Regions from separate parts of the Streptomyces sp. NPDC040405 genome, predicted to be linked through region 2. Evidence: riboswitches for the same ligand, from Rfam matches in the RefSeq annotation. Region 2 holds a riboswitch; each other region holds the start of a gene.

Region 1 (5,355 bases), on a different contig from region 2:
GCGCTCCACGTAGGAGGCGCCCATGGCGGCCGCGTCGAGCAGCAGGTCGATCAGGTGGTCGTGCAGCAGGTTGACCTCGTCGACGTACAGCACCCCGCGGTGCGCGTCCGCGAGCAGCCCCGGCTCGAACGCCTTGACCCCGTCCGACAGCGCCCGCTCGATGTCGAGCGACCCGACGAGGCGGTCCTCGGAAGCGCCGACCGGCAGCTCCACCATCCGCGCGGGGCGCGCGTCCCCGGGGGCGGTCTCGTGCGGTCCGTCCGGGCAGTCCGGGTCGGGCGCGGCCGGATCGCACGAGAAGCGGCACCCGGGAACGACGCCGACCGGCGGCAGCAGTGTGGACAGCGCCCGCACGGCCGTCGACTTGGCCGTGCCCTTCTCGCCGCGCACCAGCACGCCGCCCACGGCGGGTGAGACGGCGTTGAGGAGCAGGGCGAGCCGCATGTCGTCCATTCCGACGACCGCGGTGAACGGGTAGGCAGTGGTGGTCATGCTTCGGTACCTCCTACGGTGCGTACGCGGTCGCGTTCCGGTCGTTCCGGTGTGCTCAAGCCGCTCCTCCCGGCGCCCCGGGCGGCACGAAGGGCAGCCCGTCCGGTACGCCGCCCTCGATGAGCCTCAGCAGCGCGTCCGTGTCCGCGTGCTCTTCGATCAGATCGCCCAGCCGGTCCAGCTGCTCCTCGCGCAGCTCCCCGAAGCGGGTGTCCGGCGCGGGCACGAACGCCCGGCCCGCCGCCTGCGCCACCCGCCGCAGGAAGGCGCGGCGGAAGCCGTCGCTCTCCAGCGAGCCGTGCCAGTGCGTGCCCCACACCGGGCCCACCCGGCAGCCGTCCAGGAAGGGTTCGTCGCCCCCGTCGAGCAGTTCGGCCACCCCGTGGTGGATCTCGTAGCCCTCCACCCGCTCGCCCAGCGCCTCGCCCACCGGCCGGGCCAGGGTCTTGCCCGTGGCGAAGCGGACCCGTACGGGCAGCAGCCCGAGGCCCGCGACCGTCCCGGCCTTCGACTCGACCTCGTCCTCGATGCGCTCGCCGAGCGCCTGGAAGCCGCCGCAGATGCCGAGCACCGGCCGCCCCTCCGCGGCCCGCCGCGCGATCGCGTCGGCGAGACCGCGCGCCCGCAGCCACTCCAGCGCCTTCACGGTGCCCCGGGTGCCCGGCAGCACCACCAGATCGGCGTCGGCCAGCTCCTCCGGGCGGTCCACGAAGCGCACGACCACGCCCGGCTCGGCGGCCAGCGCGTCCACGTCGGTGAAGTTGGACATCAGCGGTACGGCCGCCACCGCGACCCGCAGGACGTCCGCGCCGTGCGGCGGTGCGACGACGCTCTCGCGCACCGCGCCGCGCAGCGAGACGCGCAGCCCGTCCTCCTCGTCGATGCCGAGGCCGTGCGCGTACGGCAGCACCCCGACGGTCGGGCGGCCGGTGAGGTCGCGCAGCATGTCCAGACCGGGTTCCAGCAGGCTCACGTCGCCGCGGAACTTGTTCACCACAAAGGCGGCGATATGCCGCTGGTCCTCGCGGGACAGCAGCGCGGTCGTGCCGAAGAAGGACGCGAAGACGCCGCCGCGGTCGATGTCCCCGACCACGACGACCGGCAGCCCCGATGAGCGGGCAAGGCCCAGGTTGACGATGTCGGTGCGGCGCAGATTGATCTCGGCCGGGCTGCCCGCGCCCTCGCAGATCACCGCGTCGTGTGTGCGCCGCAGTTCGCTCAGGCACTCGGTGACGGTCTCCAGCAGCCCTTCGCGCCGCTGGGAGTGGTAGCCACGGGCGCTCATCTCGCCCACCGGCTTGCCCAGCAGCACCACCTGGCTGCTGCGGTCGCTGCCCGGCTTCAGCAGGACCGGGTTCATCAGCGCGCTCGGCTCGACGCGCGCGGCGGCGGCCTGACTGGCCTGGGCCCGGCCGATCTCGGCGCCGTCCCGGGTGACGAAGGAGTTGAGCGACATGTTCTGTGCCTTGAACGGGGCGACCCGGAGCCCTTTGCGCGCCAGCCAGCGGCAGATGCCCGCCGTGACGACGCTCTTCCCGGCGTCCGAGGTCGTTCCCGCGATGAGCAGTCCGCCCCCCGAGGTCATCGGGTCACCTCTTTCTGGTCGGCCGTCCGGTCAGTGGTCCGGCCGGTCGCGGAACGGCCGGTCGCGGAACGCGCCACAACAGTGGTGAGCAGGGCCAGCGCCGACACCCGCCGCGAGAGGCGGATCGCCCTCGGTATGTCGGCCACCGCCACGGGACGGCCGCCCGGATTCAGTACCGGCCGGTGCTCGACCCGGCCCGCGTACGCCAGCGTGCCGCCCAGCCGTACGCCCAGGGCGCCCGCGAACGCCGCCTCCACCGGGCCCGCGTTGGGGCTCGGGTGGCGTCCGCCGTCGCGCTGCCAGGCGCGCCACGCGCCGCGCGGGTCGGGCCCGGCGAGGGCGGCCAGGGCCGCGGTGAGACGGGCGCCGGGCCAGCCCGCGACATCGTCCAGCCGGGCCGCGGCCCAGCCGAACCGGCGGTAGCGGGCCGACTTGTGGCCCACCATGGCGTCCAGGGTGTTGACGGCACGGAAGCCCACGAGCCCCGGCACCCCGGCCGCGGCCCCCCACACCAGCGCGCCCACCACCGCGTCCGAGGTGTTCTCGGCCACCGACTCGACGACGGCCCGCGCGATCTGCTGTGCGTCCAGCGCCTGCGGATCGCGTCCGCACAGATGCGGCAGCCGCTCCCGCGCGGCGTCGACGTCCCCGGCGGCCAGCGCGTCACCGATGGCCTGGGCCTCCCGTACCAGCGAGGTGCCGCCCAGCACGGCCCAGGTGGCGGCGGCGGTCAGCGCGGCATCGGCCGTACGGCGGGGCCTCGCGAGGGTGCGTACGGTACGCGCCAGCAGCGCGGCACCGGCGGCCGCGCCGCCCGCGCACAGCGCGGTGTGCAGTGACCCGGAACCGCGGTGGTCGCGCCACAGCCGCCGCTCGGCGGCCGCGGCGGCGCGCCCGAACGCGGCCACCGGATGGCCGCGGCGCGGATCGCCCGTGACGAGATCGCCGAGGAAGCCGAGAGCGGCGCCGCACGCGTACGAGGCGTGTTCGGCACGCATCCTTCAGACCGCCGTCATGCCTCTGCGGCGGGGACCGCCGCCGGGCACACGGACAGGTGGAGCTGACGGCGTGGCAGTGCCGGGCATGGCGGTATGTCCTCACTCAGGGTCCGCGCCCTGGCTCGACGTGACCGGCGGTGAGAGTCTCCTGGCTCCCGGATCCGCGGCTCTCCCGGTCTTCCAGCCGTCCTTGCGTACGGACGGCCGTGACCCCTTGCGGTGAGGGGAGAGCGCTCCCCGGTGACAGTGGCGGGACCGCGCCGGATTCTCACCGGCTTCCTCTCCTGCCGCCGTTTGGCTCGGGAAGTCCACCATGGGGTGCGAATGGCCGTCAACTCGCATTTGACCTGCGATGCCAGAGTGTGCGGAGACCCACAGGCCCCCACCGGCCCCCACCGGGGAACGACCGCGGGGCGGTGGGCGCCGATCGGCACCCACCGCCCCGCGGTCGTCGTGTGGCCTCAGGCCACGATCAGATAGATGCCGTACGCCACCACCGCGGCGCACAGCGCGAAACAGGCGTACGCGCCGGTGCGCGCGACCGGGGACGCGCCGCCCGCGGTGGCCTGCGGCTGTGGCTGGGCCGTACGGGAGGTGCCGAGGATGCCCAGGGTGAAGACCCCGACGACGCCGACCGTCACCGCGAGGCTGACGCCGAAGACCTGGCCGAGGGCCGCCCAGTCGATGTGCATTGCGTGTGCTCCCTGTCAGCTGGTGGAACCGGTTCCCGCGGTGGCGGGAGTCGGGGCGGATTCGGACGAGGTGTCCGTGGCGTCAGCGGACGAGGCGTCCGTGCCATCAGCGGACGAGGAGGCGGACGCGGCGGGCGCGGCCTTTCCGGCGGGCGGCGGGGCCACCGACCGCAGCGCGGCGATGACGACACCGGGCGACGCGTTGGGCTCCACGCTCGGCGCGTTGACGTTGCTGGCGTCCACCGGCTTGCGGCGCGAGAGCACCCAGATGACACCGCAGCCCAGCACCGCGAGGACGGCGACCGCGGCGATGCCCCCGTTGCCCTGACCGGCCAGCAGCGCCGCGGCGGCGGCCACCAGACCGGCGGCCGGGAGGGTCAGCGCCCAGGCGACGACCATGCGGCCCGCGGTCGCCCAGCGCACCACCCCGCCCTTGCGGCCGATGCCCGCGCCCATGACGGCGCCCGAGCAGACCTGCGTGGTGGACAGCGCGAAGCCGATGTGGGAGGAGGCCAGGATGACGGTCGCGGCGCCGGTCTGGGCGGCGAAGCCCTGCGGCGGCTGGATGTCGGTGATGCCCTTGCCCATGGTGCGGATGATGCGCCAGCCGCCCAGGTAGGTGCCGAGCGCGATCGCGAGACCGGCGGAGACGATGACCCACATGGGCGGGTCGGAGTCGGGCGCGATGACGCCGCCGGTGACCAGCGCGAGGGTGATGACGCCCATCGTCTTCTGCGCGTCGTTGGTGCCGTGGGCCAGGGAGACCAGGGCGGCCGAGGCGATCTGCCCGGCGCGGTAGCCCTTCGCGGTGTCCTCCGCGGCCCGGTCGTTGGCCAGTCGGTAGGTGAGCCGGGTGGCGGCCACCGTGGCGATGCCCGCCACGACCGGCGCGGCCACGGCCGGGATGAGGACCTTCATGACGATCGCCTCGCTGTTGACCCCGTCCATGCCGACGGAGACCACAGTGGCGCCGATGAGGCCGCCGAAGAGGGCGTGCGAGGAGCTGGACGGGAGACCGGCCAGCCAGGTCACCAGATTCCAGAGGATCGCACCGACCAGCCCCGCGAAGATCACTTCGGGCTTGATGCCGGAGCCTTCGTCGATGATTCCGCCGGAGATGGTCTTGGCGACCTCCACGGAGAGGAAGGCGCCGACGAGGTTGAGGACCGCCGACATCGCCACCGCGACCCGGGGACCGAGCGCTCCGGTGGAGATGGTGGTGGCCATGGCGTTGGCCGTGTCGTGGAAGCCGTTGGTGAAGTCGAACACCAAGGCCGTGACGATCACGATCCCGATGAGAAGCGTGATGTGTTCCATACACCCGGTCAATCAGTTCGGAGGGCGGTCAGTGCCACGGTGAACGTAGGGAAACTGGGTGAACGGGAGATGAACTGAGGCGGGCTTCACGGTGACGCGGGCGCGCGGGTGTGAAAACGGCTGGTTTTCGACCGTATTCCCGTTCGCCACAAGGAGTTTGACGTCCATACATCAACTCGGTGTAGGCCGCTCCGCCCGGCGTTCCTGTGGAAGGATCGCGCCCGGAGGTGAGGGCACGTGACGGAGCCGCGATCGGCACGACGGCCACAGC
Region 2 (5,355 bases):
GAAGGCGTCGCGGAAGAAGCCGCTGATGCGCAGGGTGACATCGACGCGCGGGCGGCCCAGCTGGTCGGCGGGCACGGGTTCGAGCCCCGTCACGCGCCGCGACGCGTCGTCCCACACCGGGCGGATGCCCATCAGCGCCAGCGCCTCGGCCACGTCGTCGCCGGAGGTGCGCATGGCGCTCGTCCCCCACAGCGACAGGCCGACCGACCGCGGGTACTGGCCGTCGTTGTCGGCGCGGTAGCGCTCCAGCAGCGAGTCGGCCAGCGCCTGGCCGGTCTCCCAGGCCAGTCGGCTGGGCACGGCCTTGGGGTCGACGGAGTAGAAGTTACGGCCGGTCGGCAGGACGTTGACCAGTCCGCGCAGCGGCGATCCGGACGGCCCTGCGGGCACGAAGCCGCCGCTCAGGGCGTGGACGGCGTGGTCGATCTCGTCGGTCGTGGCGGCGAGGCGCGGCACCACCTCGCGGGCGGCGAAGTCGAGAATCGCGGTGACGGCAGTCCGCTGGGCCTCGGGCAGGTCCAGGGCGGCCTTCTCGGCGGCCTCCGGCGCCCAGTCCGCGTCCTCCATCGCCTGTACGAGGGCGCGGGCGCGCTCCTCGGCCTCGTCCGCGGTGGTGCGGGTGGCGGCCGACTCGTCCAGGCCCAGCGCCTCGCGCAGCCCGGGGAGCGCCGACGTACCGCCCCAGATCTGGCGGGCGCGCAGGATGGCCAGCACGAGGTTGACCCGCTCGGGGCCGGTGGGCGCGCCGCCGAGGACATGCAGACCGTCACGGATCTGGGCGTCCTTGACCTCGCACAGCCAGCCGTCGACGTGCAGCAGGAAGTCGTCGAAGCCCTCGTCGTCGGGCCGCTCCTCCAGGCCGAGGTCGTGGTCGAGCCGGGCGGCCTGGATCAGGGTCCAGATCTGGGCGCGGATGGCGGGGAGCTTGGCCGGGTCCATCGCGGAGATGGCGGCGTACTCGTCCAGCAGCTGTTCCAGCCGGGCGATGTCGCCGTAGGAGTCGGCGCGCGCCATCGGCGGTACGAGGTGGTCGACCAGGGTGGCGTGGACGCGGCGCTTGGCCTGGGTGCCCTCGCCGGGGTCGTTGACCAGGAAGGGGTAGATCAGCGGCAGGTCGCCGAGCGCGGCGTCGGGGCCGCAGGCGGCGGACAGGCCCGCGTTCTTGCCCGGCAGCCACTCCAGGTTGCCGTGCTTGCCCAGGTGCACCATGGCGTCGGCGCCGAAGCCGCCGTCGGCCTGGGGGCTCGCCATCCAGCGGTAGGCGGCCAGGTAGTGGTGCGAGGGCGGCAGATCGGGGTCGTGGTAGATGGCGATGGGGTTCTCGCCGAAGCCGCGCGGCGGCTGGATGACGACCAGCAGGTTGCCGTGGCGCAGCGCGGCGAGGACGATCTCGCCCTCGGGGTCGCGGCTGGTGTCCACGAACATCTCGCCGGGCGGCGGGCCCCAGTGCTCCTCGACCGACTCGCGCAGCTCCCGCGGCAGAGTGGCGTACCAGCGGCGGTAGTCGGCGGCGGGGACGCGGACCGGGTTCTTGGCCAGCTGCTCCTCGGTGAGCCAGTCCTGGTCGTGGCCGCCCGCCTCGATGAGGGCGTAGATCAGTTCGTCGCCGACGCCGGAGGCCAGGCCCGGGACCGCCTCGGCGCCCTCCTCGGGGCCGAAGTCGTACCCTTCGGCGCGCAGTCGGCGCAGCAGGGCGACGGCGCTGGCGGGGGTGTCGAGGCCGACCGCGTTGCCGATCCGGGAGTGCTTGGTGGGGTACGCGGACAGGACGAGCGCGAGGCGCTTGTCGGCCGCCGGTATGTGCCGGAGCCGGGCGTGTCGTACCGCGATTCCGGCGACACGCGCGGCGCGCTCGGGGTCGGCGGCGTAGACCGGCAGGCCGTCCTCGTCGACCTCCTTGAAGGAGAACGGCACGGTGATCAGCCGTCCGTCGAACTCCGGGACGGCGACCTGGGTCGCGGCGTCCAGCGGCGACAGACCCTCGTCGTTCTCCTGCCACGCGCCGCGCGACGAGGTCAGGCACAGCGCCTGGAGCACGGGGACGTCGAGCGAGGCGAGCGCGCCCGCGTCCCACGACTCGTCGTCGCCGCCCGCCGACGCCTCGGCGGGGCGGGTGCCGCCCGCGGCGAGCACGGTGGTGACGACGGCGTCCGCCGCGCCGAGGGCCTCGACCAGCTCGGGCTCGGGGGCCCGGAGGGAGGCGACGAACAGCGGCAGCGGGCGTCCCCCGGCGTCCTCGACGGCCTGGCACAGCGCCTCCACGAAGGCGGTGTTGCCGCTCATGTGGTGGGCCCGGTAGTAGAGCACGGCGATCACCGGGCCGGTGACGTCCTCGCGCGCGGTGCGCTCCAGCGGCCCCCAGGTGGGGGCGGGGGCGGGCGGTTCGAAGCCATGGCCGGTGAGCAGCACGGTGTCGGAGAGGAACCGGGCCAGCTGGTCCAGGTTGGCGGGGCCGCCGTGCGCGAGGTAGGCGTGCGCCTCGGCCGCGATCCCCACGGGGACCGTGGACGCCTCCATGAGCTGGGCGTCAGGGGCCTGTTCACCGGTGAGCACGACGACGGGCAGGTCGCCCGCGAGCAGGGTTTCGAGGCCCTCCTCCCAGGCGCGGATGCCACCGAGCAGCCGCACGACGACGAGTTCGACACCGTCGAGGAGGCCGGGCAGATCGTCGAGCGGGAGCCGCGCCGGGTTGGCGAGGCGGTACGGCACCGGGCCTGTGGCCGCGCGCGCACTGAGCAGGTCGGTGTCGGAGGTCGACAGCAGCAGGATCATGGCTCGGCGCCTTCCTCGGGGTCCGCGCCCCGGGCGGGTTGGAAGACGGCAGGAGTTCCTGGCTCGCACGGCGGGCTGCCGTGCTCACAGTGGCGGGACCGCACCGGATTCGCACCGGTTTCCTCCCCTTGACGCCGTCTTAAGCGTCCAGCGGGCCAGACGGCCCGCCGCCTGAGCATAGTAGGCGTTGCTGACCTGGCATGGGACGGTGAGGGCCGACCGGACGTCGGTATGCTCGCCGCCATGTCCATCCCTCCGGCAATCGTCCCACCTGCGAATGAAGCGCCCCCCGAAGCGCCCTCGCGGCGGGCTCGCGGACGCGATGACGCCTGCCCCGGCGCGCTGCGGCTGCACCCCGCGGACGACGGCTCCCTGGCGCGGGTCCGGATACCGGGCGGCACGCTGACGGCCGGTCAGGCGCAGGCGCTGGCGCGGGCGAGCGAGGAGCTGGGAGACGGCCGGCTGGACCTCACCTCGCGGGGCAATCTCCAGATCCGCGGCCTGGACGCGGCGTGCGGCGGCGAGCTGGCGGCCCGGCTGCGGGCCGCCGGACTGCTCCCCTCCGACCTCCACGACCGGGTGCGCAACATCGTGGCGTCCCCGCTGAGCGGCCTCGACGGCGCCGGACGCGGCGATGTCACGGCGTGGGCACGGGAGTTGGACGCCGCGCTGTGCGCCGGGACATGGGATGAGTTGTCCGGCTTGTCAGGCCGTTTCCTGTTCGCGATGGACGACGGCCGGGGCGATGTGGCCGCGTTGGGCGCGGATGTGACATTGATCGCAACGCGGGACGGCGGAGCCGTGCTGCGGGTGGGATCCGACCCGTCGGGACCGGAGCCCGGGTCCGGGCACGGGCTGGAGGTGCGGGCGCGGGACGCGTCGCGCGCCGCCGCGCTGGCCGCCGTGGAGTTCCTGGCCAGGGCCCGGGCGAGCGGTACGCGGGCGTGGCGGGTGCGCGAATTGCCCGCGCAACACGCCGTGACCGCCGACGGCTTGGCGGCGCGACTCGCGGACGAGGGTGTCGAAGCCGTACGTATCGGACATGAGAGCCCGGGCGGCGCGCCGCCCGCACCGGGCATCGTGTCCGGGCCGGACGGGCGCCACGCCGTGTCCGTCCTCGTCCCCCTGGGCCGGGTCGGCGCGGCGCAGTGGCGGCTGCTCGCCGGGCTCGCCTCCCGGGGCGGGTCGGCTGAGTTGCGTGTGACACCCTGGCGCGGCGTGGTGCTCCCGGGGTTCACCGCGGACGGCGCGCGGGAGGCGTCGCGGGAGGTGGCGGACGCAGGGCTGGTGACCGATCCGGACTCCCCGTGGGCCGGGATCGGCGCGTGCACGGGACGGCCGGGCTGCGCCAAGTCCCTGGCCGATGTGCGCGCCCACGCGGCGCACGCGGTGGCGGGCGCGGCAACGGACGCTCCCCGTTCCCCCGACGCGCCGCCGGTGTACTTCTCCGGCTGCGAGCGGCGCTGCGGCCACCCCGGCGGCCGCTGGGTGGACGCGCTGGCCACCTCCGGTACGGACTACCGGCTCACCGTACGCGACGCGCGGGAGCCGGACGGCGTGACCGGCGGCGGCGTGACGGACGTGGCAGCGGAGCAATTGGCCGACGCCGTGGCGGCGGCCCGCGAAACGGCATGATCAACGACATGATCGAGGACACAGTGTTCGACTACGAGAAGGACGGGGCGGCCATCTACCGCGCCTCCTTTGCCACCATCCGCGCCGAGGCGGACCTGGGCGGACTCCCCGCCGACGTCAGCCAGGTCGTGGTGCGGATGATCCACGCGTGCGGCATGGTCGACCTGGTCAAGGACCTCGCGTACACGCCCGAGGTGGTCGCGCGGGCCCGTCGGGCGCTGCGCGCCGGGGCGCCCGTGCTCTGCGACGCCCAGATGGTCGCCAGCGGCGTCACCCGCAAGCGGCTGCCCGCGGACAACGACGTGGTGTGCACGCTGTCCGACCCCGCCGTACCGGAGTTGGCGCGGCGCATGGGGACGACGCGCAGCGCCGCCGCGCTGGAGCTGTGGCGGGACCGGCTGGACGGCGCGGTCGTGGCGGTTGGCAACGCGCCCACCGCGCTGTTCCGGCTGCTGGAGATGCTCGAAGAGGGCGGAGAGGACGCGCCGCGCCCGGCCGCCGTCATCGGCGTACCGGTCGGGTTCATCGGCGCCGCCGAGTCCAAGGAGGCGCTGGCCGGACATCCGGCGGCGCCCCACCATCTGGTGGTGCGCGGCCGACGCGGCGGCAGCGCCATCGCGGCGGCCGCGATCAACGCGATAGCGAGCGAGGAAGAGTGAGCGAGCAGCAGCGAGGGGCGACGCCCGCGACGAAGGCCCGGCTGTACGGCGTGGGCCTCGGCCCCGGTGACCCGTCCCTGATGACGGTACGGGCGGTGGAGGTCATCGCCGGGGCCGATGTGGTCGCGTACCACAGCGCCCGGCACGGCCGCAGCATCGCCCGTTCCATCGCCGAGCGGCATCTGCGGCCCGACCACATCGAGGAGCGGCTGGTCTACCCGGTCACCACGGAGGGCACCGACCATCCGGGCGGCTACCGGGGCGCGATGGAGGAGTTCTACACGGAGGC
Region 3 (5,355 bases), on a different contig from region 2:
TGACCGTCAGCCAGTCGTCGCCGGTCGGCGCCTCCAGCGCACCGCCGCGGCCCAGGAACGCCGACTCCTGCGGGGGCGGCGGCCCGAAGGCGTACGCGTCCCGCGTGCCCTCCCAGGCGCGCACGGGGCGCGGCGCCTGGAACCGCGCGTCCCCCACCGGCGGCTCGGCGAACGGGATGCCGCGGAACACGGCAAGACCGCCCTCCCGGCGGCCACGCACCGCACCGGCGGCGGCGCGCACCACGGGCCCGGCGGATCCGGCCGCCGACTCGCGGGACTCGGCTGTCGTCATCGATGACTCCTCACGGCTCCTGGTGAACACGTCGGTAGCCACGATGCCCGAGCCGCGCGCGGATGCCCCCGGTGGGGGCGCGACGTGTTGGCACGGCAGGCGGAAGAGGCGGATAGTTGAAGTGGAGCAATCCCGAGAGATCGGAGGACGCCATGATTGTCCTCGGGGTCATTCTCCTCATCATCGGTCTGCTGACCGGTATCGCCGTTCTGTGGACGATCGGCATCGTCCTTCTCGTCATCGGGGCGGTCCTGTGGGCCCTGGGCGCCGCGGGTCACGCGGTCGCCGGACGGCGGCACTTCTACTAGGCGGCACTTCTCCTAGCAGGCACTTCTCCTAGCAGACCGGCTGCTCACCCCGCCCGGTAGAGCGCGGTGATCAGCTCGATCACCGCCTGCCCCGCGGGATGCGGATCGTCCCGCCACCAGCCAAGACGCACGGCGATCGGCTCGGCGTCGCGCACCGGCCGGTACACGATGCCGGGCCGCGGATACTGGTGCGCGGTCGACTCCGCGGTCATGCCCACACAGCGGCCCGTGGAGATCAGATTGAGCCAGTCGTCGACGTCCTGCGTCTCCTCGACGGCCGGGCGGGAGCCGGGCGGCCACAGCTCGGGGGTGGTGGTGCCGGTCCGCCGGTCGACCAGCAGCGTGCGGTCGCCGATGTCGGCGAGCCGGATGGAGCGGCGCCGGGCCAGCGGATCGTCCGCCGCCATCGCGCACAGCCGCCGCTCCAGCCCCACGATGGCGGAGTCGAAGCGCCGGTCCTCCAGCGGTCTGCGCAGTACCGCCAGGTCACAGGCCCCTTCCGCGAGACCGGCCGTGGTGGCGTTGACCCGGACGAGGTGCAGATCGGTCTCCGGATGCGCGGCGGCCCAGCGGCGCTGGAAGGCCGGGGTGTGGCTGCCCAGCGCCGACCACGCGTAGCCGATCCGCAGCCGGGTGTGGCCCGACGTGGCCTCCCGCACCAGATCGTCCACCTCCCCGAGCACCCGCCGGGCCTGCGCCACCACGCGCAGTCCGCTGCCGGTCGGGGTCACCGTCCGCGACGTACGCCGCAACAGCCGCACCCCGAGGGTGCGTTCGAGCGAGGCCAGCGTGCGGGACACGGCCGCCTGGGAGACCCCGAGCGCGATGGCGGCATCGGTGAACGTGCCCTCGTCCACGATCGCGACGAGACAGCGCAACTGACGCAGCTCCACATCCATAACCCAAGCGTATAGGTGCGACGGCAAACGCATTTTGCGCAATGGTCGCCCGGCCCCACGATCGGGGCATGGACGCAGCCCCCGCCCCCGCTTCCGCCCCCGAGCACCTGACCGCTACGTCACCCACGAGTCCGGACCTCCCGGAACCGAACCCGGCCGGGCGGCCCATGGCCGGTGTGCTCACCATGGCGGGCAGCGGCCTGTCCAACCAGACCGGGGCCGCGATCGGATCCCTCGCCTTCCCCGTGCTCGGGGCCTCCGGCGTCGTCGCGGTACGCCAGTACGTCGCCGCCCTCGTCCTGCTGGCCGTCGGCCGCCCCCGCCTGCGGTCCTTCACCAAGCAGCAGTGGGTGCCGGTGCTGCTGCTGGCCCTGGTCTTCGGCGCCATGAACCTCTCCCTGTACAGCGCCATCGACCGCATCGGCCTCGGGCTGGCGGTGACGCTGGAATTCCTCGGCCCGCTGACCATCGCCCTGTCCGCCTCCCACCGCCGCACGGACGCGTGCTGCGCGCTGGTCGCCCTGGCGGGCGTCATCACCCTGATGCGCCCCCAGCCCTCCACCGACTACCTGGGCCTGGGCCTCGGGCTGCTGGCCGCCGCCTGCTGGGCGTCGTACATCCTGCTCAACCGCACCGTCGGCCGCCGCGTCCCCGGGGCGCAGGGGTCTGCGGCGGCCGCCGCGGTCTCCGCCGTGCTGTTCCTGCCCGTCGGCATCGTCATCGCAGTCCAGCACCCGCCGACCCCGGGAGCGGCCGGTTACGCCATCGTCGCCGGTGTCCTCTCCTCCGCCGTGCCCTACCTCGCCGACCTGTTCACCCTGCGCCGCGTACCCGCCCAGACCTTCGGGCTGTTCATGAGCGTCAACCCGGTCCTCGCCGCCGTCGTCGGATGGATCCTCCTCGGCCAGAGCCTGGGGTGGGCCGAGTGGGCGTCCATCGGCGCCATCGTCGTGGCCAACGCGCTCAGCATCCTCACCTCACGCGCGTGACCGGCGTGCCTCGCGTGACCGCGGCTGAAAGTGCCTCACTTGCCGGTTTTGCGGGGTGGCGCCTATGGTTGCGGCGCCGTGGTGTTCGGGAAGCCGGTGCGAAACCGGAGCGGCCCTCGCCACTGTGATCGGGGAGTTCCCGTCCCGTTCCGCGGCCGCACGACCGGGCCGCGGAGCCACTGGCCGCCACCGCGCGGCCGGGAAGGCAGGGGCGGTCGCGTCGACCCGTCAGCCAGGAGACCGGCCGCGGCATCTCACGAAGTGATCCACGAGGTGCTGGAGCGTGACCGCATGACCCTGCCCACCGCATTCCACTGGCGGCGCGAGGACACCGTCCGGACCGCCGGGCTCCTGGCGGTGATCGTCGCCCTGCACGCCGTCGCCTTCGGCCTGCTCTTCCTGGTCGTCGAGCCCCAGCACTACGAGGTCGGCGCCAAGACGTTCGGCGTCGGCCTCGGGATCACCGCGTACACCCTGGGCATGCGGCACGCCTTCGACGCCGACCACATCGCCGCCATCGACAACACCACCCGCAAGCTGATGGCCGACGGCAAGCGGCCGGTGTCGGTGGGTTTCTGGTTCGCGCTCGGCCACTCCAGCGTCGTGGTGGCCCTGGCCGCCCTGGTCGCCGGAGGAACCCAGCTGGCGGGCACCCTGATCAACGAGAACTCCGGCACCCACCAGGTCCTCGGCGTCGTCGGCACCACCGTGTCCGGGACCTTCCTCTACCTCATCGCCGCGCTCAACCTGGTCGCCCTGCTCGGCATCCTGCGGGTCTTCCGGGCGATGCGCGCCGGGCGGTTCGACGAGTCGGAACTGGAGGCGCACCTCGACTCGCGCGGCTTCATGAACCGCGTCCTGGGCCGCTTCACGAACTCCATCACCCGGCCCGGCCAGATGTTCCCGCTCGGCTTCCTCTTCGGGCTCGGCTTCGACACCGCCACCGAGGTCACGCTGATGGTGATGGCCGGAAGCGGCGCCGCAGCGGGACTGCCCTGGTACGCCGTCCTGTGCCTGCCGCTGCTCTTCGCCGCCGGGATGAGCCTGTTCGACACCCTCGACGGCACCTTCATGAACTTCGCCTACCAGTGGGCGTTCTCCAACCCGGTCCGCAAGGTGTTCTACAACCTGGCCATCACCGGTCTGTCGATCGCGGTGGCCTTCCTCATCGGCACCATCGAGCTGGTCGGCGTCCTGCACGACAAGCTCGCCCTGCGCGACTCCGTCACCGGCTGGATCTCCGCCCTGAACCTGGACAACGTCGGATTCATCATCGTCGGCCTGTTCGTCGTGGTGTGGGCCGCGGCGCTGGCCTACTGGCGGATCGCCAAGGTCGAACAGCGCTGGCGCGTCCGCACCGCCCCGGCCGCCGCGGACGCGGACGGCGGCTGACACCGGCCGCCGGGCCCGGGCGCCCGTCCGGGTGACTGTGCCCGGGCGCGCCCGGGATGGCCGCCGCGGAACGGGAACCGCCATGGTGGCGCCCGGACCGTCCGGCCGCGCCGCACCGGGAAGGCGGTACCGCTATGGGTCTGCCCCATGGCCGCGCACACGGCACCGTGACGCAACGGCTGATCGCCGACCACCTCGTGTCCGGCCGCATGGAGCCGGGGGAGGAGATCGCGCTGCGCGTGGACCAGACGCTCACCCAGGACGCCACCGGCACCCTGGTGATGCAGGAACTGGAGGCGCTGGCGCTGGACCGGGTCGCCACGCAGGTCAGCGTCCAGTACGTGGACCACAACATCCTCCAGGCCGATGAGCGCAACGCCGAGGACCATCTCTTTCTGCGCTCGGCCGCCCGCCGCTTCGGCCTGTGGTTCTCCAAGCCCGGCAACGGTGTCTCCCATCCGACGCACATGCAGCACTTCGGCGCCCCCGGCAGAACGCTCGCCGGATCCGACTCCCACACCTGCGCGGGCGGCTCCCTGGGCATGCTGGCGATCGGCACCGGCGGACTGGAGGTGGCCCTCGCCATGGCCGGACGGCCGCTCCACCTCACCATGCCGAAGATCTGGGGCATCCGGCTGACCGGGGAACTGCCCCCGTGGGTCAGCGCCAAGGACGTGATCCTGGAGATGCTGCGCCGCCACGGGGTGCAGGGCGGCGTCCAGCGCGTACTGGAGTACCACGGGCCCGGCCTGGCCTCCCTCACCGCCATGGACCGGCACGTCATCGCGAACATGGGGGCGGAACTCGGCGCCACCACCACCGTCTTCCCCTCCGACGGCGCGGTGCGCGACTTCCTGACGGGGGTGGGGCGGGGCGAGGACTACGTGGAGATCGTCGCGGACGAGGACGCCGCTTACGACCTCGACGAGGAGATCGACCTGTCGTCCCTGGAGCCGCTGATCGCACGGCCCACCTCCCCGGGGAACGTCGTGCCCGTCCGGGAGGCCGCCGGTGAGCCCATCGGGCAGGCGGTCCTCGGCTCCTCCGCCAACCCCGGGTTCCGCGACTTCGCCGTACCTGCGGCCATGGTGGCGGGGCGGCAGACGGCGCCCGAGGTGAGCTTCGACATCAACCCGACCTCCCGCGAGATCCTCCAGGACCTGACGCGGTCCGGTGCCACGTTCGACCTGATCGCCGCCGGTGGCCGCATCCATCAGTCGGGCTGTCTGGGCTGCATCGGCATGGGCCAGGCCCCCGCGGCGGGGCGCAATTCGCTGCGTACGTTCCCGCGCAACTTCCCCGGCCGCTCCGGCACCGAGGACGACGCGGTGTGGCTGTGTTCGCCGGAGACCGCCACGGCCTCCGCGCTGACCGGCGTCATCACCGATCCGCGCGACTGGGCCGACCGGCTGTCGGCGGTCCCGCCCGCACCGCACACCCCCGAACCGCCGTCGGTCAACGACGCCATGCTGGAG
Region 4 (5,355 bases), on a different contig from region 2:
TCCACCGAGTCCATCCAGCGGAAGCAGAAGTCCGCCTTCTCCCGGATGGAGGGGATGTTCTCGACGGCCGCGAAGGACGCCGCCCGGTCGTCCGGGTCGGGGAGGTAGGTGTCCAGCAGGGTCAGATAGAACTGGACGTGCACGGCCTCCTCGAAGAGCTGCCGCGACAGGTACAGCCGCGCCTCGGGGGAGTTGATGTGCTTGTAGAGCGTCAGCACCAGGTTGTTGGAGACGATCGAGTCGCCGGTCGCGAAGAACGCCACCAGCCGGCTGATCATGTGCTGCTCGCCCGGGGAGAGCTTGGCGAGGTCGGCGACGTCCGAGTGGAGGTCGACCTCTTCCACGGTCCAGGTGTTCTTGATCGCGTCCCGGTAGCGGTCGTAGAACTGCGGGTACCGCATCGGCCGCAGGGTCAGCTCGAAGCCCGGGTCCAGCAGGTTCTTGGTATGGCCCGGCGCGGTGTTCACGGTGGTCATCTCGGATGCGGTGGGCATTACTGGCAGGCCTCGCAGGACTCGGGGTTTTCCAGGGAGCAGGCGACCGCGTCGTCGTCGGCGGGCGCCGCCTGAGCGGGGACGGTGGCCGTGGCGGCGCCGCCACGGGCGCTCTGGGCGATCCGGGTCGCCGGGCGGGAGCGCAGGTAGTACGTGGTCTTGATGCCGCGCTTCCAGGCGTACGCGTACATCGAGCTGAGCTTGCCGATGGTCGGCGCCGCCATGAAGAGGTTCAGCGACTGGCTCTGGTCGAGGTACGGGGTACGGGCCGCCGCCATGTCGATCAGGGCGCGCTGCGGGACCTCCCACGCGGTCCGGTACAGGTCGCGTACGTCCTGCGGGACCCAGGAGAGGTCCTGGACCGAGCCGTTGGCCTCGCGCAGCGCGTCCCGGGTCTGGGTGTCCCATACGCCGAGCTTCTTGAGGTCGTTCACCAGGTAGGAGTTGACCTGGAGGAACTCACCGCTGAGCGTTTCGCGCTTGAAGAGGTTGGAGACCTGCGGCTCGATGCACTCGTACACGCCCGCGATGGAGGCGATGGTGGCGGTCGGCGCGATCGCCAGGAGCAGCGAGTTCCGCATGCCGGTCGTCGCCATCCGCTGCCGCAGCGCCTCCCAGCGCTCGGGCCAGGTGGCCCGCGCGCCGGTGTAGTGGTCCGGGTGGAGCACGCCGCGCGCGGTGCGGGTCTCGGCCCAGGCCGGGTGCGGGCCGTGGCGCTCGGCGAGGTCGCAGGACGCCTCGTACGCGGCGAGCATGATGCGCTCGGAGATCCGGGTGGAGAGCGCCGTCGCCTCGGGCGAGTCGAACGGCAGCCGCAGCCGGAAGAAGACGTCCTGGAGGCCCATCAGGCCCAGCCCCACCGGACGCCAGCGGGAGTTGGAGGCGCCCGCCTCCTCGGTGGGGTAGAAGTTGATGTCCACCACGCGGTCGAGGAAGGTCACGGCGGTGCGGACGGTGCGGTCCAGCCGCTCCCAGTCCATCTCGCCGCCCTCACCGAGGTGGGCCGCGAGGTTGACCGAGCCGAGGTTGCAGACGGCCGTCTCGCCGTCGTCGGTGACCTCCAGGATCTCGGTGCACAGGTTGGAGGAGTGGACGACCCGGCCCGGCTCGGCGGTCTGGTTGGCGGTGCGGTTGGCGGCGTCCTTGAACGTCATCCAGCCGTTGCCGGTCTGCGCGAGGGTGCGCATCATCCGGGCGTACAGCTGGCGCGCCGGGACCTGCTTGAGCGCCCGCCCCTCGGCCTCGGCCTTCCGGTACGCGGCCTCGAACTCCTCGCCCCACAGGTCGACCAGCTCGGGCGCGTCCGCGGGCGAGAACAGCGACCAGTCGGCGTCCGCCTCGACCCGGCGCATGAACTCGTCCGGGATCCAGTGCGCGATGTTGAGGTTGTGGGTGCGGCGGGCCTCTTCGCCCGTGTTGTCCCGCAGCTCCAGGAACTCCTCGACGTCCGCGTGCCAGGTCTCCAGGTAGACGCAGGCCGCGCCCTTGCGCCGGCCGCCCTGGTTGACGGCGGCCACCGAGGCGTCGAGCGTGCGCAGGAACGGCACGATGCCGTTGGAGTGCCCGTTGGTGCCGCGGATCAGCGAACCGCGGGCGCGGATGCGGGAGTACGACAGACCGATGCCGCCCGCGTGCTTCGACAGCCGCGCCACCTGGTGGTAGCGGTTGTAGATCGAGTCCAGCTCGTCCAGCGGCGAGTCCAGCAGATAGCAGGAGGACATCTGCGGGTGCCGGGTGCCGGAGTTGAACAGCGTGGGGGAGCTGGGCAGGTACGACAGCGTGCTGGTCATCCGGTACAGCTCGGCGACGTCCGCCAGCGCCCGTGTCGACAGGTCCTCGGCGAGCCCGCAGGCCACGCGCAGCAGGAAGTGCTGCGGGGTCTCGATCACCTGACGGGTAATCGGGTGGCGCAGCAGGTAGCGGCTGTGCAGGGTGCGCAGCCCGAAGTAGCCGAAGCGGTCGTCCGCCCCGTCGGCCAGCGCCTGGTCGACCAGCGCGTCCAGCCGGGCGGCGTGGGTGGTCGCGAACTCGGCCGTGGAGTCGGCGATCAGGCCCTCGCGGTGGCCCACGGCGACGGAGGCGGAGAACGAGTCCGCGCCCTGCCCGGCCGCCTCGTCGGCGATCGCGCGGGTCAGCAGCCGCGCGGCGAGCTTGGAGTACTCCGGCTCCTCGCCGATGAGTCCGGCCGCCGCCTCGGTCGCCAGGGAGCGCAACTCCGCCTCGTCCGAGCCGGGATGGCGGCCGCGCAGGGCGGCGGCCGCGACCTTGCCGGGGTCGGTGGCGGGCAGGTCGGCGGTGAGCGCGGTCAGGGTCCGCAGCAGGGCGGTCCCGGGCGCGTCGGCCACTGCCGGAGTATCGGCTGCCTCTGAAACCGGGTCGGCGGGCGCGATGGTCACTGAAGTGTTCTCCCTCGCTCGGCTGGGGGCCTTCGAGGGCGGTGCGCGATGGCCGCTCACGGGCATGCCGATTTCGTTTCACGGCACACCGCGCAGCGTCCATCGACCCACCCCGCGAGGCCCGGACGTATGCAGACGGCCGTCGGCAGGTCATCGGACTCACGGGTACGCGAAAGCGCACACGTACACCGTTGCGGGACAGTTCCGGATTCGCACCGGATTCCCCTGCGGCGACAGCGAGGACGAGCATACATCTTGTGTCGTGCTGCGCACGCGCCCCCAGATGTTGTGTCGTCAGCTGGGGGGATTCGTATATATGTACGAGTTGCGCCGGGTCTTGGCCGCGCCGGAATCCCAGGAAAAACTAGCTTCCCGGACCGCTCGCCCGCCATTCGCCCAGGGCACGGGCGAGGCGGTCGCGGTAGTCGGCGTAGCCGTCCTCGTAGGCGCCGCGAAGATCGTCCCGCGGCTCGACGGTACGGGACGCGGCGCGCCAGCGGGACGCGTCCACGGGGTCGCCGAGCGACCGCCAGGCGACCGCGGCGGCGCCCCGCGCGCCGACCTCCGGCTCGTCCGGTACGGCCACCGGGCGGCCCAGGACGTTCGCGAAAATCTCCGTCCACGCGGCCGAGCGCACGCCCCCGCCGCACAGCGCGAGCCGCCCCGAGAGCCCGGCCGCCTCCAGGCAGTGGCGGGCCGCGTAGGCGATGGCCTCGCACACGGCCCGTACGGTGTCGGCGCGGGTGGAGGCGAGGGTGAGGCCGTCCAACCGCCCCTGGGCGGCGGGCTCCACGAAGGGGGCGCGCTCCCCGGCGCCGGACAGGAAGGGCAGCGCGGTCACGCCGTTCGCGCGCGGCGGGCTCCGGTCGAGCAGGGTGTCGAGGTCGGCGGTGGTCGTCCCTGTGAGATCGAGCACCCACTCCAGCGCGGCGGTGCCGACCATCGCGGGCATCGCGCGCAGCCAGCGGTCCGGGTCGGGGGTGCACAGCCACATTCCGGCCGGATCGGCCGAAGGGTCCACCGCCGCGCGGTCGGTGAGCACCTGGCAGGCCAGCGTGGTGCCGACGATGAGCAGCCCGTCGCCCACGTCCCGCACCCCGCTGCCGATGGCGCACGCCGGAAGGTCGTACGGACCGGAGACGACGGGCAGTCCGGGCGGCAGCCCGGTCAGCCGGGCCCCCTCGTCGTCCAGTGCGAGTACGGAGCCGGGCGCGGCGGGGCGCGGCAGCAGCCGGGCGTGGTCGGCCAGTCCGCACAGCTCCAGCGCGGCGGGCACATAGGTGCGGGTGGTGACATCGAGGAACGGCAGGGAGGCGTCGGAGGCGTCCACGGTGAGGACACCGGTCAGCCGCTGGGCCACCGCGTCCACGCAGTAACCCGCGACCGCAGCCCGCTCCAGCGCCTCCGGCTCGTGCTCGGCCAGCCAGCGCAGCAGCGGGGCATGGCAGCCCGGGAACAGCCCGGAGCCGGTGCGGGCGTAGAGGGCGGCGAGCGTGCCGTCGGCGCGCCAGCGGGCGATGGTCCCGCCGCCCCGGCCGTCCAGCCAGGAGATCGGCGGACGCACCGCCCGGCCCGCCTCGTCCCGCAGCCACAGCCCGTCGCCCTGGCCGGTGAGCGCGAGCGCGACGGGCGGGCCGGGGAGCGCCGCGGCCACCTCGCGCACCACCTCGGCGACCGTGCGCAGCACGTCCTCCAGGTCCTGTTCGACCCGGCCGCCGGGGAGGCGGTCCAGCGTGCTGGGGCGGGCCGCGGAGGCGAGTGCGACCCCGTCGCGGCCGAAGGCCACGGCCTTGGTGACGGAGGTGCCGACATCCACTCCGATGATCACGCGCATTCCCTGCCGCCCTCCGCAATCCCGGTGCTGTCCGGTGCTCCATCACATGAGCGATGCTAGATTTAACATCCGATACGTGATGAGGCAATGGCTGACGCAGGGGAGCCCCGGATGACCGCCCGACTGCTGCTCGTTCGCCACGGAGAGACCGTGTGGCACGCGGAGAACCGGTACGCCGGAATCTCGGACATCGCGCTGACCGAGCGCGGCCACCGGCAGGCGCGGGCCCTCGCCCACTGGGTGCGGGGCCGCGGGATCGACGCGGTGGCCTGTTCCCCGCTCGGCCGGGCGCGGCAGACCGCCGAACCGGCCGCCACCGCGCTGTCCCTGGTCCCCGAAGTCGTCGGGGATCTGCGGGAGATGGACTTCGGCCGGTGCGAGGGCCGCACCCTCGCCGAGCTGGAGGCGGAGGACCCGGCGGCCGTCCGGGCGTTCCGCGACGACCCCGAGGCCGGTGCCTTCCCCGGCGCGGAGCGCCCCGGCGAGGCCGCGGCCCGGGCCGTCGCCGCCCTGCGCGGGCTGGCCGCCGCGCATCCGGACCGCACGGTGCTCGTCGTGGCGCACAACAGCCTGCTGCGGGCCGCCCTGTGCACCCTGCTCGGCATCCCCGTCGGCCGCTACCGCGCGGTCT

What was found. Region 2 has a riboswitch for cobalamin ahead of cobN (cobaltochelatase subunit CobN). Riboswitches for the same ligand answer to the same signal wherever they lie in the genome.
Region 1: another riboswitch for cobalamin. It lies ahead of ACZ59A_RS00335 (cobalamin biosynthesis protein); the one in region 2 lies ahead of cobN (cobaltochelatase subunit CobN).
Region 3: another riboswitch for cobalamin. It lies ahead of nicT (Nickel transporter NicT); the one in region 2 lies ahead of cobN (cobaltochelatase subunit CobN).
Region 4: another riboswitch for cobalamin. It lies ahead of ACZ59A_RS11635 (ribonucleoside-diphosphate reductase subunit alpha); the one in region 2 lies ahead of cobN (cobaltochelatase subunit CobN).

The regions. Positions count from the first base shown of each region.
Region 1 is NZ_JBVIVI010000001.1:64,239-69,593, reverse strand. It holds gene ACZ59A_RS00345 (putative cobaltochelatase) at 1-492, opposite strand, end outside; gene ACZ59A_RS00340 (cobyric acid synthase) at 548-2,077, opposite strand; gene ACZ59A_RS00335 (cobalamin biosynthesis protein) at 2,074-3,075, opposite strand; cobalamin riboswitch at 3,217-3,357, opposite strand; gene ACZ59A_RS00330 (hypothetical protein) at 3,537-3,767, opposite strand; gene ACZ59A_RS00325 (inorganic phosphate transporter) at 3,783-5,084, opposite strand; gene ACZ59A_RS00320 (class II aldolase/adducin family protein) at 5,322-5,355, shown strand, end outside.
Region 2 is NZ_JBVIVI010000006.1:98,646-104,000, reverse strand. It holds gene cobN (cobaltochelatase subunit CobN) at 1-2,772, opposite strand, end outside; cobalamin riboswitch at 2,807-2,955, opposite strand; gene cobG (precorrin-3B synthase) at 3,016-4,407, shown strand; gene ACZ59A_RS24810 (precorrin-8X methylmutase) at 4,416-5,066, shown strand; gene ACZ59A_RS24805 (precorrin-2 C(20)-methyltransferase) at 5,063-5,355, shown strand, end outside.
Region 3 is NZ_JBVIVI010000003.1:445,708-451,062, forward strand. It holds gene ACZ59A_RS15635 (carboxylesterase/lipase family protein) at 1-292, opposite strand, end outside; gene ACZ59A_RS15640 (DUF6131 family protein) at 445-600, shown strand; gene ACZ59A_RS15645 (LysR family transcriptional regulator) at 645-1,499, opposite strand; gene ACZ59A_RS15650 (EamA family transporter) at 1,568-2,488, shown strand; cobalamin riboswitch at 2,551-2,751, shown strand; gene nicT (Nickel transporter NicT) at 2,780-3,880, shown strand; gene ACZ59A_RS15660 (aconitate hydratase) at 4,015-5,355, shown strand, end outside.
Region 4 is NZ_JBVIVI010000002.1:945,779-951,133, forward strand. It holds gene ACZ59A_RS11630 (ribonucleotide-diphosphate reductase subunit beta) at 1-476, opposite strand, end outside; gene ACZ59A_RS11635 (ribonucleoside-diphosphate reductase subunit alpha) at 494-2,890, opposite strand; cobalamin riboswitch at 3,018-3,146, opposite strand; gene ACZ59A_RS11640 (FGGY family carbohydrate kinase) at 3,255-4,724, opposite strand; gene ACZ59A_RS11645 (histidine phosphatase family protein) at 4,836-5,355, shown strand, end outside.